DNA from 3 places in the Kitasatospora sp. NPDC058063 genome. Region 1 is predicted to be linked to each of the others. Evidence: riboswitches for the same ligand, from Rfam matches in the RefSeq annotation. Region 1 holds a riboswitch; each other region holds the start of a gene.
The links. A riboswitch is a leader RNA that binds a small molecule or an ion and turns the genes downstream of it on or off. The one in region 1 is predicted to bind cobalamin.
Positions count from the first base shown of each region.

Region 2: linked by a shared signal. The riboswitch ahead of metE (5-methyltetrahydropteroyltriglutamate--homocysteine S-methyltransferase) and the one ahead of ACFVUY_RS17525 (cobalamin biosynthesis protein) in region 1 are both predicted to bind cobalamin.
Region 3: linked by a shared signal. The riboswitch ahead of ACFVUY_RS22775 (prenyltransferase/squalene oxidase repeat-containing protein) and the one ahead of ACFVUY_RS17525 (cobalamin biosynthesis protein) in region 1 are both predicted to bind cobalamin.

Region 1 covers NZ_JBHVSD010000009.1:79,581-83,543, reverse strand. The annotation lists gene ACFVUY_RS17530 (cobyric acid synthase) at 1-1,210, opposite strand, end outside; gene ACFVUY_RS17525 (cobalamin biosynthesis protein) at 1,207-2,199, opposite strand; cobalamin riboswitch at 2,307-2,439, opposite strand; gene ACFVUY_RS17520 (alpha/beta hydrolase) at 2,808-3,914, shown strand.
Region 2 covers NZ_JBHVSD010000004.1:312,381-316,343, reverse strand. The annotation lists gene ACFVUY_RS09345 (MFS transporter) at 1-1,085, shown strand, start outside; gene ACFVUY_RS09340 (MarR family transcriptional regulator) at 1,085-1,537, shown strand; gene cobF (precorrin-6A synthase (deacetylating)) at 1,680-2,450, opposite strand; cobalamin riboswitch at 2,565-2,808, shown strand; gene metE (5-methyltetrahydropteroyltriglutamate--homocysteine S-methyltransferase) at 2,964-3,963, shown strand, end outside.
Region 3 covers NZ_JBHVSD010000012.1:244,402-248,364, reverse strand. The annotation lists gene ACFVUY_RS22775 (prenyltransferase/squalene oxidase repeat-containing protein) at 1-1,505, opposite strand, end outside; cobalamin riboswitch at 1,611-1,752, opposite strand; cobalamin riboswitch at 1,836-1,913, shown strand; gene ACFVUY_RS22770 (hypothetical protein) at 2,114-3,478, shown strand; gene ACFVUY_RS22765 (adenosylcobinamide amidohydrolase) at 3,466-3,963, opposite strand, start outside.

The sequences.
Region 1 (3,963 bases):
CGCCCTCGACGGTGACCACCCCGTGGTGGATCTCGTAGCCCTCCACCCGCTGCCCGAACGCCTCGCCGACCGGCCGCGCCAGCACCTTCTCGGCGCCGAACCGCACCTGCGTCGGCAGCAGGCCGAGGCCCTCGACGGCCCCCGCCTTCGACTCGACCTCGTCCACGATCGAGCGCGCCAGCATCTGGTAGCCGCCGCAGACCCCGAGGACCGGCAGCCCGGCCGCCGCCCGCGCCCGCAGCGCCGGCTCCAGACCGCGCTCGCGCAGCCAGGCGAGGTCGGCGACGGTGGCCCGGGTCCCGGGCAGCACCACCAGGTCGGCGTCGGCCAGCTCCTCCGGGCGGGTCGCCCAGCGCACCAGCACGCCCGGCTCCTGCGCGAGCGCGTCCATGTCGGTGAAGTTGGACAGCCGCGGGAAGCGCACCACGGCCACCCGCAGCACGTCCGCGCCGTACGGCCCGGGCCCGTCCGCCCGGTCCACCACCGTCGACAGGTCCAGCGAGTCCTCGGCGTCCAGCCAGAGCCCGGGCAGCATCGGCAGCGTGCCCAGCACCGGACGGCCGGTCAGCCCGTGCAGCATCTCCAGCCCGGGCGCGAGCAGCCGCGCGTCACCGCGGAACTTGTTGACGAACCAGCCGGCCACGTGCCGCTGGTCCTCCGCCGACAGCAGCGCCAGCGTCCCGTACATCGCCGCGAAGACCCCGCCGCGGTCGATGTCCCCGACCACCACCACCGGCAGGGCGGCGGCCGTCGCCAGGCCCATGTTGGCGATGTCGCGGTCGCGCAGGTTGATCTCGGCGGGCGAGCCCGCGCCCTCGCAGACCACCACGTCGTAGCGGCCGCGCAGGTCCGCCAGGCACTCCAGGGCACGCTCCAGCAGGACGGGCTTGCGCTCGCGGTAGTCCAGCGCGCCCACCTCCGCCACCGGCCTGCCGAGCAGCACCACCTGGCTGCGGCCGTCCGCGCCCGGCTTGAGCAGCACCGGGTTCATCGCCGCCTCCGGCTCCACCCGGGCGGCCTGCGCCTGCATCGCCTGGGCGCGGCCGATCTCGGCACCGTCGGCGGTGACGAAGGAGTTGAGCGACATGTTCTGCGCCTTGAACGGCGCGACCCGCACGCCCTGGCGGACGAGCCAACGGCAGATCCCGGCCGTCACCACGCTCTTGCCCGCGTCCGAGGTCGTCCCCGCGACCAGCAGCGCCTTGCTCATGCCCGTCCCCTCTTCCTCAGCAGCATCCGCAGCAGGACGTGCCCCGCGACCGTCGTACCCAGCGCCAGTGCGCCCACCCGCCGGGAGAGCGCACAGGCGCGCTCGATGTCGTCCACCGTCACCGGCCGCAGCTCCGCACCCAGCACGGGCCGGTGCTCCACCCGCTCGCCGTACCGCAGCGCCCCGCCCAGCCGTACGCCCACCGCGCCGGCGAACGCCGCCTCGGCCTGGCCCGCGTTCGGGCTCGGGTGCGCGGAGCCGTCGCGCCGCCAGACCCGCCAGGCCGTACGGGGCTCGGGCGCGGCGGCCACCGTCAGCAGCGCCGTCAGCCGGGCGCCCGGCCAGCCCGCCAGGTCGTCCAGCCGGGCCGAGGCCCAGCCGAACCGGGCGTAGCGCGGCGAGCGGTGACCCACCATCGCGTCCAGGGTGTTCACGGCGCGGAAGGCCAGCAGGCCGGGCGTGCCGGCCAGGGCGCCCCAGGTCAGCGCGTTCACCACGGCGTCGGCGGTGTTCTCGGCCACCGACTCGACCACCGCCCGGGCGATCTGCTGGCCGTCCAGCGCGCTCGGGTCCCGCCCGCACAGGTGCGGCAGCCGCTCCCGGGCGGCCGTGAGGTCGCCCGCGGCCAGCGAGCGGCCGATGGTGCGCGCCTCCCGGGTCAGCGAGGTGCCGCCGAGCACCGTCCAGGTCGCGGCCGCCGCCAGCACCGCCCGGCCCAGCGGACGCCGGCCCACCGTACGGTCCAGGGCGAGCGCGCCCGCCGCGACCGCGCCCACGCACAGCGCCGTGTAGCCGGCCCCCGCGCCGCGGTCGTCGCGCCACAGCCGACGCTCCAGCCGGGTCGCGGCGCTGCCGAAGACAGCCACCGGATGGCCCCGGCGGGGGTCGGCGAAGCGGGCGTCGGCGACATGGCCCGCGACGGCGCCGAGCGCGAACGCGGCGGCGCGGGCCAGCGGGCGCGGCGAGGAGGAGGGTCCGAGCGGGGTCATCGGGGGCACGGCGGAGGGCAGCTCGGAGTCCGGTGGGGCGGGGCAGCCTGCATCGCGTGCGTGTCCTCACTCAGGGTCCGCGCCCTGGATCGACGTGACGGGGGCGAGAGTCTCCTGGCTTCCGGGTCGAACGCACCCCCGGAGCCTTCCAGCGGCCGTCGACGGCCGCCGTGGCGATGTTCCGAGCGTGCTCCCCGGTGACAGTGGCGGGACCGCGCCGGAATTCCACCGGCTTCCTCTCCATGCCTCCGTTTGGCCCCAGGATCCCATCACGGGCCCGAACCGGGAGTCAACCGAGGTCACGGAGGGGTTGGTCACACGCGGACGCCGCCGACGCGCCGGGGGATCGCCAGGCGCGGGGCCGCCCTCCACCGGGAACACCACGTCCCTCCCACCGGGAACACCACATCCCCTCCCAGCGGGGCACCGCCGGCTCCGCCGCCGTCCCGCCCCACCATCCTCATTGCCCGCTTCCGACACCTCCTCAGCGCCGCCGGGCCGCCGCCCGGGTGACCCGGACGGCCCAGCCCGGTGGCCGGGCGGACGGAGCGCCGGTGAACTGGTGCCCGAACACCGTCCGGTCCGTGAGCAACAGAGCGGGGAGTGAAATGCGTTGGGGAACCGCCGCCGTCGTGGCGGCCGCCGCGGTCGGGGCCGCCGTGCTGGTGATCGGCCGTCGGGCCTCCGAGCGGACGGTCCGTCCGGTGGCCGCCGTCCCGGAGTCCGGGCCGGTCCTGGTCCGCGGCCTCGCCCCCGGCCGGGTCACCTTCACCCGCGGCCCCGAGAGCCTGCGCCCCGGCCGCTGGGCGGTCGAGTGGGCGGACGGCGGGCACGCGGTCGTCGAGGAGGTCCTGCACAGCGACGAGCGGGGCGTCACCCGCCGGCTGCTCCGCGCCGACCGGGGCACGCTCACCCCCGGCACCGAGGTCCGCTTCACCCCCCGGGTCCTTCTCGGCGACCCCACCGAGGCACTCGGCCTCCCCTTCACCGACACCACCGCCGACGGCGAGCTCGGCGCCCTTCCCGCCTGGCGGCTCGACGGCAAGCGCGGCACCTGGGTGATCCTGGTGCACGGCCCCGAGGCCGACCGCCAGCAGACCCTCCCGGTGCTCCCCGTCCTCGACCGGCTCGGCCTGCCCACCCTCGCCGTCACCTACCGCGGCGACCAGGGCGCCCCCGCCTCCCCGGACGGGCTCAGCCACTTCGGCGAGACCGAGTGGCGCGACATCGAGGCGGCGGTACGGCTGGCGCTCGACAGCGGCGCGGGCAAGGTGATCCTCTACGGCTGGTCCGTCGGCGCGACCACGGCCCTCCAGACCGCGGCCCGCACCGCCTGGCCGCACGCCGTCAGCGGCCTCATCCTCGACTCGCCGGTGCTCGACCTCCCGGTCTCCGCCCGCCGGGACGCCGCCCGGGCCGGCTTCCAGGGCGTCGCCGCCGAGCTGGGGGCGCTGGCCGCGGAGGGCCGCACGGGCGTCGACCTCGCCGACTTCGCCCGCATCGCCGAGGGCACCGACCTGCGGGTGCCCACCCTTCTCCTGCACAGCCCCGAGGACCGGATCGCGCCCTTCGGCACCGCCGAGAAGCTGGCTGCCGCCCGTCGCGACGTCGTGAGCCTCCAGGCCTTCCCCGGTGCCGACCACGCCACCCTCTGGAACACCGCTCCCGACCGGTACACCGAACTGCTCCGTCGCTGGCTCACGCCGCTGCTGTAGGGCGCCGCCGGCGGGTCCTGCCGGCACGTCTCCCGGACGTGCCGCGGTC
Region 2 (3,963 bases), on a different contig from region 1:
CCTTCACCGACTCCCGGCAGCGCGCCCGGGCGATCGGCGTCTGGAGCGGCGTGGTGGGCATCAGCATGGCCGCCGGGCCGATCATCGGCGGGGCGCTGGTGGAGTCGGCCGGCTGGCGGGCGATCTTCTGGATCAACGTCCCGATCGGCCTGGCCGCCCTCTTCCTCACCACCCGCTACGTGCCGGAGTCGCGGGCGGCCCGCACCCGCCGGGTGGACCCGGTCGGCCAGCTGCTGGTCGTCGTGGTGCTCGCCGCCCTCACCTACGCGATCATCGAGTCGCCGGAGCGCGGCTGGACCTCGCCCGTGGTGCTCGGCTGCACGGCGGCCTCCCTCGGCGCGCTGCTGGGCCTGCTGCGGTACGAACCCCGGCGCACCGACCCGCTGATCGATCTGCGGTTTTTCCGATCCGCGCCCTTCTCCGGCGCCACCGTCATCGCGGTCGCCGCCTTCGCCGGCCTCGGCGGCTTCCTCTTCCTCACCTCCCTGTACCTCCAGGACGTCCGCGGGCTCGACCCGCTGCACGCCGGACTCTTCATGCTGCCGATGGCGGTCATGTCGCTGCTCACCGCGCCGCTGTCCGGCCGGATGGTGGCCGCCCGGGGGCCGCGCACGCCGCTGCTGCTGGCCGGGGCGGCGCTGACCGCGAGCGCAGTGCTCCAGGCGGTCGGCTACTCCGAGCACCTGCCGAGCTGGCTGCTGGTCCTCGCCTTCCTGCTCTTCGGTACCGGCTTCGGCCTGGTCAACGCGCCCATCACCAACACCGCCGTCTCCGGGATGCCCCGCTCGCAGGCCGGCGTGGCGGCGGCGGTGGCCTCCACCAGCCGACAGGTCGGCCAGTCCCTGGGCGTCGCGGTCACCGGCGCCCTGATGGCCGGCAGCGCCCTCGCGGACCCGGCGGCCTTCACCGGGGCGGCCCGGACGGCATGGTGGATCATCGCCGGCTGCGGCGCCGCCGTGCTGGTCACCGGTACGCTCACTTCCGGCCGCTGGGCCCGGGCGACGGCCGAGCGCACGGCGCGGCGGCTCGCCGCCGAGGAGGCGGCCGAGGGAAGCACGGAGACGAAGGAGACGGTGGACGCCTGATGGAGCGCCTCGACACCGGTGGGCACCCGGAGGGGAGCGGGACGGACGCCGCGACGGCGGCCCGGGTCTGGCAGGGGATGTACGCGCTCGTGCTGGAGCGCCACGACCGCCGCAGGACCGTCGCCGAAGCCCTCGGCATGAGCTTCAGCCGGGTCAGGGCGCTGCGCCGGCTCGCCGCCGGCCCGATCACCCTGCGGGAGCTGGCCGAGCGGCTGACCGCCGACCCGCCGTACACCAGCGTCATCGTGGACGACCTGGTGCGGCGCGGGCTCGCCGAGCGCATCACCAACCCGGCGGACCGGCGCTCCAAGCTGGTCCACCTCACCGAGGAGGGCGAGGCGAAGGCCGCGCTCGCCACCGGGATCCTCGCCACGCCGCCGGACGCGCTGCTCGCGCTGCCGCCGGAGGACCTCCGCGCGCTCGACCGGGTGGTGGCGAAGCTCCTGGACTGAGGCCGCCGCCCGACGCGGCGGGCCGGTGCCCCGGACTTGGCAGGACGTCCGACCGCATGGTCGACGGCAGGTCCTCGGTGTCAGGGAAACCGGTACGAGTCCGGCGCGCACGGTGGTGCCACTGTGGCCCGTCGAGCCTCCGTCAGGCGTCGGGGCAGCCGTCCGAGCGTCGCAGCAGGTAGGTGTCCATGATCCAGCCCTTGCGCTCCCGGGCCCGCTCGCGCAGCTCGCGGATGCGCGGGGCGGCCTCGGCGAGCGGACCGGAGACGAGCACCTCGTCGGGGGTGCCGAGGTACGCGCCGTAGTGGATCTCCATCCCCTCGGGGTCGATCCCGGCGAAGGCGGCCCGGCCGTCGAGCATCACCACCACGTCGTCCACCCCCTCGGGGAACCCCTCGGCGAGGCGGCGGCCGGTGGTGATCTGCACCGGCCGGCCGACCCGGGTCAGCGTGGTGCGGTGCCGGGCGGCGAGCGCGGAGACGCTGCTGATGCCCGGGATCACCTCGTACGCGAAGGGCACGCCGCCCCGGTTCGACACGTCGTCCATCACGGCGATGACGCTGTCGTAGAGGGCGGGGTCGCCCCAGACCAGGAAGGCGCCGTTCTCGCCCGGGCCGAGGTGCTCGGCGACCAGCCGTTCGACCAGATCGGCGCGGCGGACGCGCCAGTCGTCCACGGCGGCCGCGTACGCGGGGGTGGCGCGGTCCCGTTCGGCGTCCGGCGCCGCGACCAGGCGGTGCCCGGGCCGTCCGTGGTCGGCCAGCATCCGGCGGCGCAGCCCGATCAGGTCCTGCCGTTCCTCGCTCTTGTCGAGGATGAAGAAGACGTCGGTGCGACCGATCGCCTTGACCGCTTGCAGGGTGAGGTGGTCGGGGTCGCCCGCGCCGATGCCGATGACGAAGATGTGCCGCATGGGAGCCATTCTGCCGCCCGCTCCCGGGTGCGCCGCCCGGGCCGGGCGCGGAGCCCGCGTCTCAGCACGCGGACGCCTTGCGAGATTTCCGCCTCGACGCCGACGGTTTGCCCCTAAGCTGGCGGTGCAGCTGGTTCGCCCTGTCCGCCAGGCAGGGTGTCGTAAGAGGGAACCCGGTGACGCCTTTCAACTGGCCAGTCCGGGACTGCCCCGCAGCGGTGAGTGGGAACGACCGCCGTCATACGCACTGGACCCGGGACGGGTCTGGGAAGCGACGGCCAGTAGGTGTCCGCCCCGGTTTCGGCCGAGGTGGGTGTGCCCGCGAGTCCGAAGACCTGCCACTGCCCGTGCGCGAGCGTTCGCGCCCGGCCATCCGGTGACCTCGTGGGCGGGTCGGCGACCATATCGGGCGGAGCCGCGCACGGGTGCGGTCGTCCGTCCGGTCCGTCATCCCTTCGCGTCCTCGTGCCGTCACCGGGCACTTGAGGATCCAGACTCGCGAAGGAGAGTCCCTTGACCACGAAGTCCGCAGCCGCGGCGAGCGTCGCCACCGCCCACGGCTACCCCCGCCAGGGCCGGGGCCGTGAATTGAAGAAGGCGATCGAGGGGTACTGGAACGGCGCGGTAGCGGCCGGGGCGCTGCTGGCGACCGCCGCCGACCTGCGTCGGACGAACTGGCAGCAGCTCGCCGACTCCGGCGTCGAAGAGGTCCCGACCGGGGACTTCTCGCTCTACGACCACGTGCTGGACACCACCGTGGCGGTCGGTGCGATCCCGCCGCGGCACCGGGAGGCGGTCGACGCCGACCCGCTGGACGGGTACTTCGCGATGGCGCGCGGCAACCAGGACGTCGCTCCGTTGGAGATGACCAAGTGGTTCGACACCAACTACCACTACCTGGTGCCGGAGTTGGGCCCGGACACGGTGTTCGCCGCGAACCCGGCCAAGGCGGTCGGCGAGCTGCGCGAGGCGCTGCTGCTCGGCCACGCCGCCCGGCCGGTGCTGGTCGGCCCGGTGACCTACCTGCTGCTCGCCAAGCCGGCGCCCGGGGTGGCCGCCGACTTCCAGCCGATCACCCTGCTGGACCGGCTGCTGCCCGTCTACGCCCGGCTGCTGGCCGAGTTGCGCGCCGCCGGCGCCGCGTGGGTGCAGCTGGACGAGCCCGCGCTGGTGCAGGACCGCACCCCGGCCGAGCTGAACGCGGCCGCCCGCGCCTACCGCGAACTGGGCGGTCTCACCGAGCGGCCCAAGCTGCTGGTCGCGAGCTACTTCGACCGGCTCGGCGAGGCGCTGCCGGTGCTGGCCAAGGCCCCGGTCGAGGGCCTGGCGCTGGACTTCACCGGCCCGGCCGCCGCCAACCTGGAGGACCTCGCCGCCGCCGGCGGCCTGCCCGGCAAGCGGCTGGTGGCGGGGGTGATCGACGGGCGCAACATCTGGATCAACGACCTGGAGAAGTCGCTGGCGACCCTGGCGACCCTGCTGGGCCTCGCCGACACCGTCGACGTGGCGCCGT
Region 3 (3,963 bases), on a different contig from region 1:
CTGGTGAGGTCGGTGCCCGTCAGAGCCAGGATCGCCTGTTCGGTGGCCGCGGCGTCCGGGTCGGTGGTGACCGCATCCGGGCCGAAGCCGCCGTCCTTGTTCTGGCGGGCGGCGAGCCAGGCGGTGGCTGCGGCCCGGCGGGCGCCCTGGCCGGTGGCCTGGAAGGCCTGGGCGGCGCTCGCGGTGCTGGTGGTGTCGCCGGGGGCGCCGACGTACGGGAGGAGGGAGCCGTCCGGCTGCTGGCTCGCCGCCAGCTGGTCGGTGGCCTTCCTCGCCGCCGCCTCGTACCCGGGGGCGGTCCGCAGGGCGAGGACGGCGACGGCGGTGGTGAGCGGGTCCGACTCGCAGTGCTCACCCGCGACGATCATCGAGCCGGCCATGCCGCCGTCGGCGCACTGGAGGGCCGTGAAGCGGGCGAGCGCCGGCGCGGGCGGGGTGACGCCGGCGCGCTGGAGCGCGATGACGCCGAGGGACTGGACCCAGGGCGAGGCCGCGCCGAGGAAGTCCCCGGCGGCCGTGCAGTTGCCGTTCTCCCCGGCTGCGGTGCAGACGTGGTCGGTGAGCGCGGCGATCAGGTCCCGCCCGCCGAAGGTGCGCGGGTCGCGGCCGGTGCTCTCGGCGACGAGGGCCAGCAGCGCGGCGGCCCGCGTGTCGGGCGTGCCGGTGGGGCCGGCGGGGTGGAGGAACGCGTCGGTGTGGTCGGCGAGGAAGCCGACGACCTTCCGCAGCGCCGGGTCCTGCGTGCCCGCGGCGGCGAGCGCGATGGCGGTGAGAGCGGTCCGGGGGTAGTCCGGCCCCGGGGCGGCCCAGTTCTCCATGTGGTCGCCGCCGACCAGTTGTCCGGCCAGCCAGGCCGCGGCCGCGGCCGGGTCGCCGGTGGCACTGGGACCGGTCGGGCTCGCGGACGGCGAAGGGGTCGCGGAGGGCGAGGGGCCGCCGGCCTTGGCCCGGACGGAGTCCAGGGTGAAGCTCGGCGCCCCGCTGGTGCCCCCGATGTCGGTGCCGCCGTACACCCAGGCCTCGACCTCACCGGGCTTGGGCTGCTGCGTGCCGGCGCCGAACCGGCTGTAGGACCAGGTCTGTTGGCCGGGTGCGGCGATCCAGTACGACCAGTACGCGGTGGCCTGCGGGGTGTTGACGCACGGCTCCTCGGCCGGAGTCGGGTACTGGACACCGCCGTTGAAGGTCCCGGTGCCGAGTCGGCAGATGAAGGCGGGCCCGTCGTGCTCGGTTCCGGTCGTGGTGAATCCCGCGTTGTGCAGCAGGTTCATGCCCGTCGTGGGGTGGGCGTCACAGCCCCGGACGACCCCGCCGCCCCAGTGGCTGAAGTCGACGGCGACGATCGCGCCCGTCGTCGCCGTGCACTGCTCGATCGGATCGGCTGCCGCGGAGCCGGGGTGGCCCAGCAGGACGGTTCCTCCCGCGGCCACCGCGACGGCCGTGGTGACCAGAAGCGAGCCCAGTTCTCTGCTTCTGTGACGCGTAGGACTGCTGCTGACCCTCACCGGCGACTCCCCGATCGGTCGTCGGGGTCCCACGACGCAGCCGACGGCTCTCCCCGGTACGGGGGCCCGTCGCGACCGCGTCGTAGTCCACGACGACGCATGCACTCAAGAACAAGGCCCCGGCGCAGGCATTCCGGCTCACCGGCCCTTGCGGGCGGGTCTACGGTTGCGGGTCAGCGCCGGAATCGGACCGGCTTCCCCTGACTGCCGAGGATTAAAAAGCGGTTCATCACACCATGTGCTCGGAGCCATCGTCAACGAGTCGTCATGTCGCTTTCGCCACCTCGTAGATCCGTTCACGGGTGCGGTAACGTCCGCGGTGGCCGAGCGGGGGAATCCGGTGCGAATCCGGAGCTGACGCGCAGCGGTGTGGGGCGGTGGTTGCACCGGCCCCGAGCCCGAATGCCCGCGCGGTCGTGCAGCACCAGCACCAGCCAGCCCACGCGATCCGGGCGGCCGCCGCCCCGTACCGCCGCGCTCCTGGAACGAGTGCGCCGGGACCCGGGGCAGGACCGGCGCGCCCGTCACCCCAAGGAGCCCGTTCCGTGTCCGTTCCCGCGCACTCGCGCTTCGTCCCCTCACGTCTCGCTTCCGCGGCGACCGTCTCGATGGCCGCCGGCGCCCTCCTGATGTCGGCCGTCCCTGCGCACGCCACCGCCTCGCCGAGCCAGATAGCCACCTCCAGAAGCACCGGCGTCACGTACCTCAAGTCCCTCCAGGCCGCCGACGGCAGCTACGTCACCGGCGGCGGGCTCTCCAACGAGTGGGCCTTCGGCGCGCTCGCCGCCGCCGGCACCGCCGCGGCCGATGTCACCCCTGGCGGCGACACGAGCAAGAACGCGCGCCTGGTCTACCGCAACCAGCTCGCCGCGAGCAGCTGGCCGAGCACCTCGCCGGTCGTCACCGACTACGAGCGCGGCATCCTCAACTCCTACGCGGCCGGCATCGACCCCGCGCGGATCGGCCCGGGCCGCAACCTCGTGGCCGACCTCGCCGCCTACTGGCAGACCGCCGAACCCGGCTACTACGGCCCGTCCGCGAACTTCAACGGGACCGTCTTCGGCCTGCTCGCCCTCGGCGGCGCCAAGACCCGGAGCGGCGGACAACGCGTCCCGCAGGCCCTGCTGAACGCCTCGGTCGCGGCCGTGCGCGCCAACCAGCACAACGACGGCGGCTGGAACTACAGCAAGGCCGCCGGGGACCCGACGGCGCTCGCCCAGGGCAGCGACATCGACATGACCGGTGCCGCCATGGCCTCGCTGTGTGCCGGCGGCGTCCCGAACACCGACGCCGCGGTCGTGGCCGCGAAGAACTTCCTCAAGGGCAAGCTCGCCTCCTCCGGCGCCTTCAACGCCATGTTCGGCGTCAACACCGACTCCAACGGCTGGGCCGTGTCCGGTCTCAACGCCTGCGGCATCAACCCCCAGGGCACCGACTTCACCAGCGGTACCGGCAAGACCCCGCTCGACTTCCTCATCGCCCAGCAGTTCAAGCCCGGCGGCGGCTTCAAGTACCTGCCCACCGACACCTCCCCGTCCCCCTACGCCTCCGTCGACGGCCTGCGCGCCGTCGTCGGCGCCGGGTTCACCGCCACCCCGCCGACACCGACCACCTCGGGCGAGCCCGTCTGGGCCGCCACCGGCGACTTCACCGCGGGTACGGCCGCGAAGCTCGCCCTGGTCGTCGACGACGGCACCAGCAACCTCAAGGTCTGCGCCATCACCCTCACCCCCACCGGCACCACCACGACCCTCGGCGACGTCCTCGACGCGGCGGCCACAGCCGTCCCGAGCGGCTGCGTCACCTCCGTCACCCCGTCCACCGGCGGCGGCGCCGTCACCACGCTCAACGGCACCGCCAACAGCGGCTCCTCCACCTGGAAGGTCAGTCTCGACGGCACCGCCTCCACCGCCGCCACCCGGGCCACCACCGTCCACCTCGGCGACACCGTCTCGCTGCGCTACGGCAGCTGATCCACCGACAGGACGAAGCTGCGGCGGCAGTCCTGCATCGGCCGTGCGTGTTCGGGTGCGGGCCCCCGGGCCCGGCGCGCGCGGTCCGTCTCGGCCCCCGCGCGAACGGCCGCGTGGACCGCACGCGCCACCCGTGCGCCCCACAGCGAGCGCGGGCCGCCGAACGGCTCCGGCTCCTCGCCCGCCCCGGTGCGCCGCACCGCGACGCACACCGCGTCGGAGGGCGTTCCGGAGCAGTCGTAGCCGGCGTCCAACAGGGCCTGGACCTTCGCCTCCGTGGCCGTGGCGAGCAGGTTCACCAGGCCCGCGTCGGACACCGCCGCCGGGACGACGACGAGGATGTTGATCGTGCCCGGCACGTATGCGTACGCCGGGGCGGTTTCGGGCTCGGCGGCCCAGATCGGCACGCCGATCCCCGTCGTGACCACCGCCGAGGCCCCGCCGTCGCACGCCCAGGTGAAGTCGTCCACCTGGGCGGCGGTCAT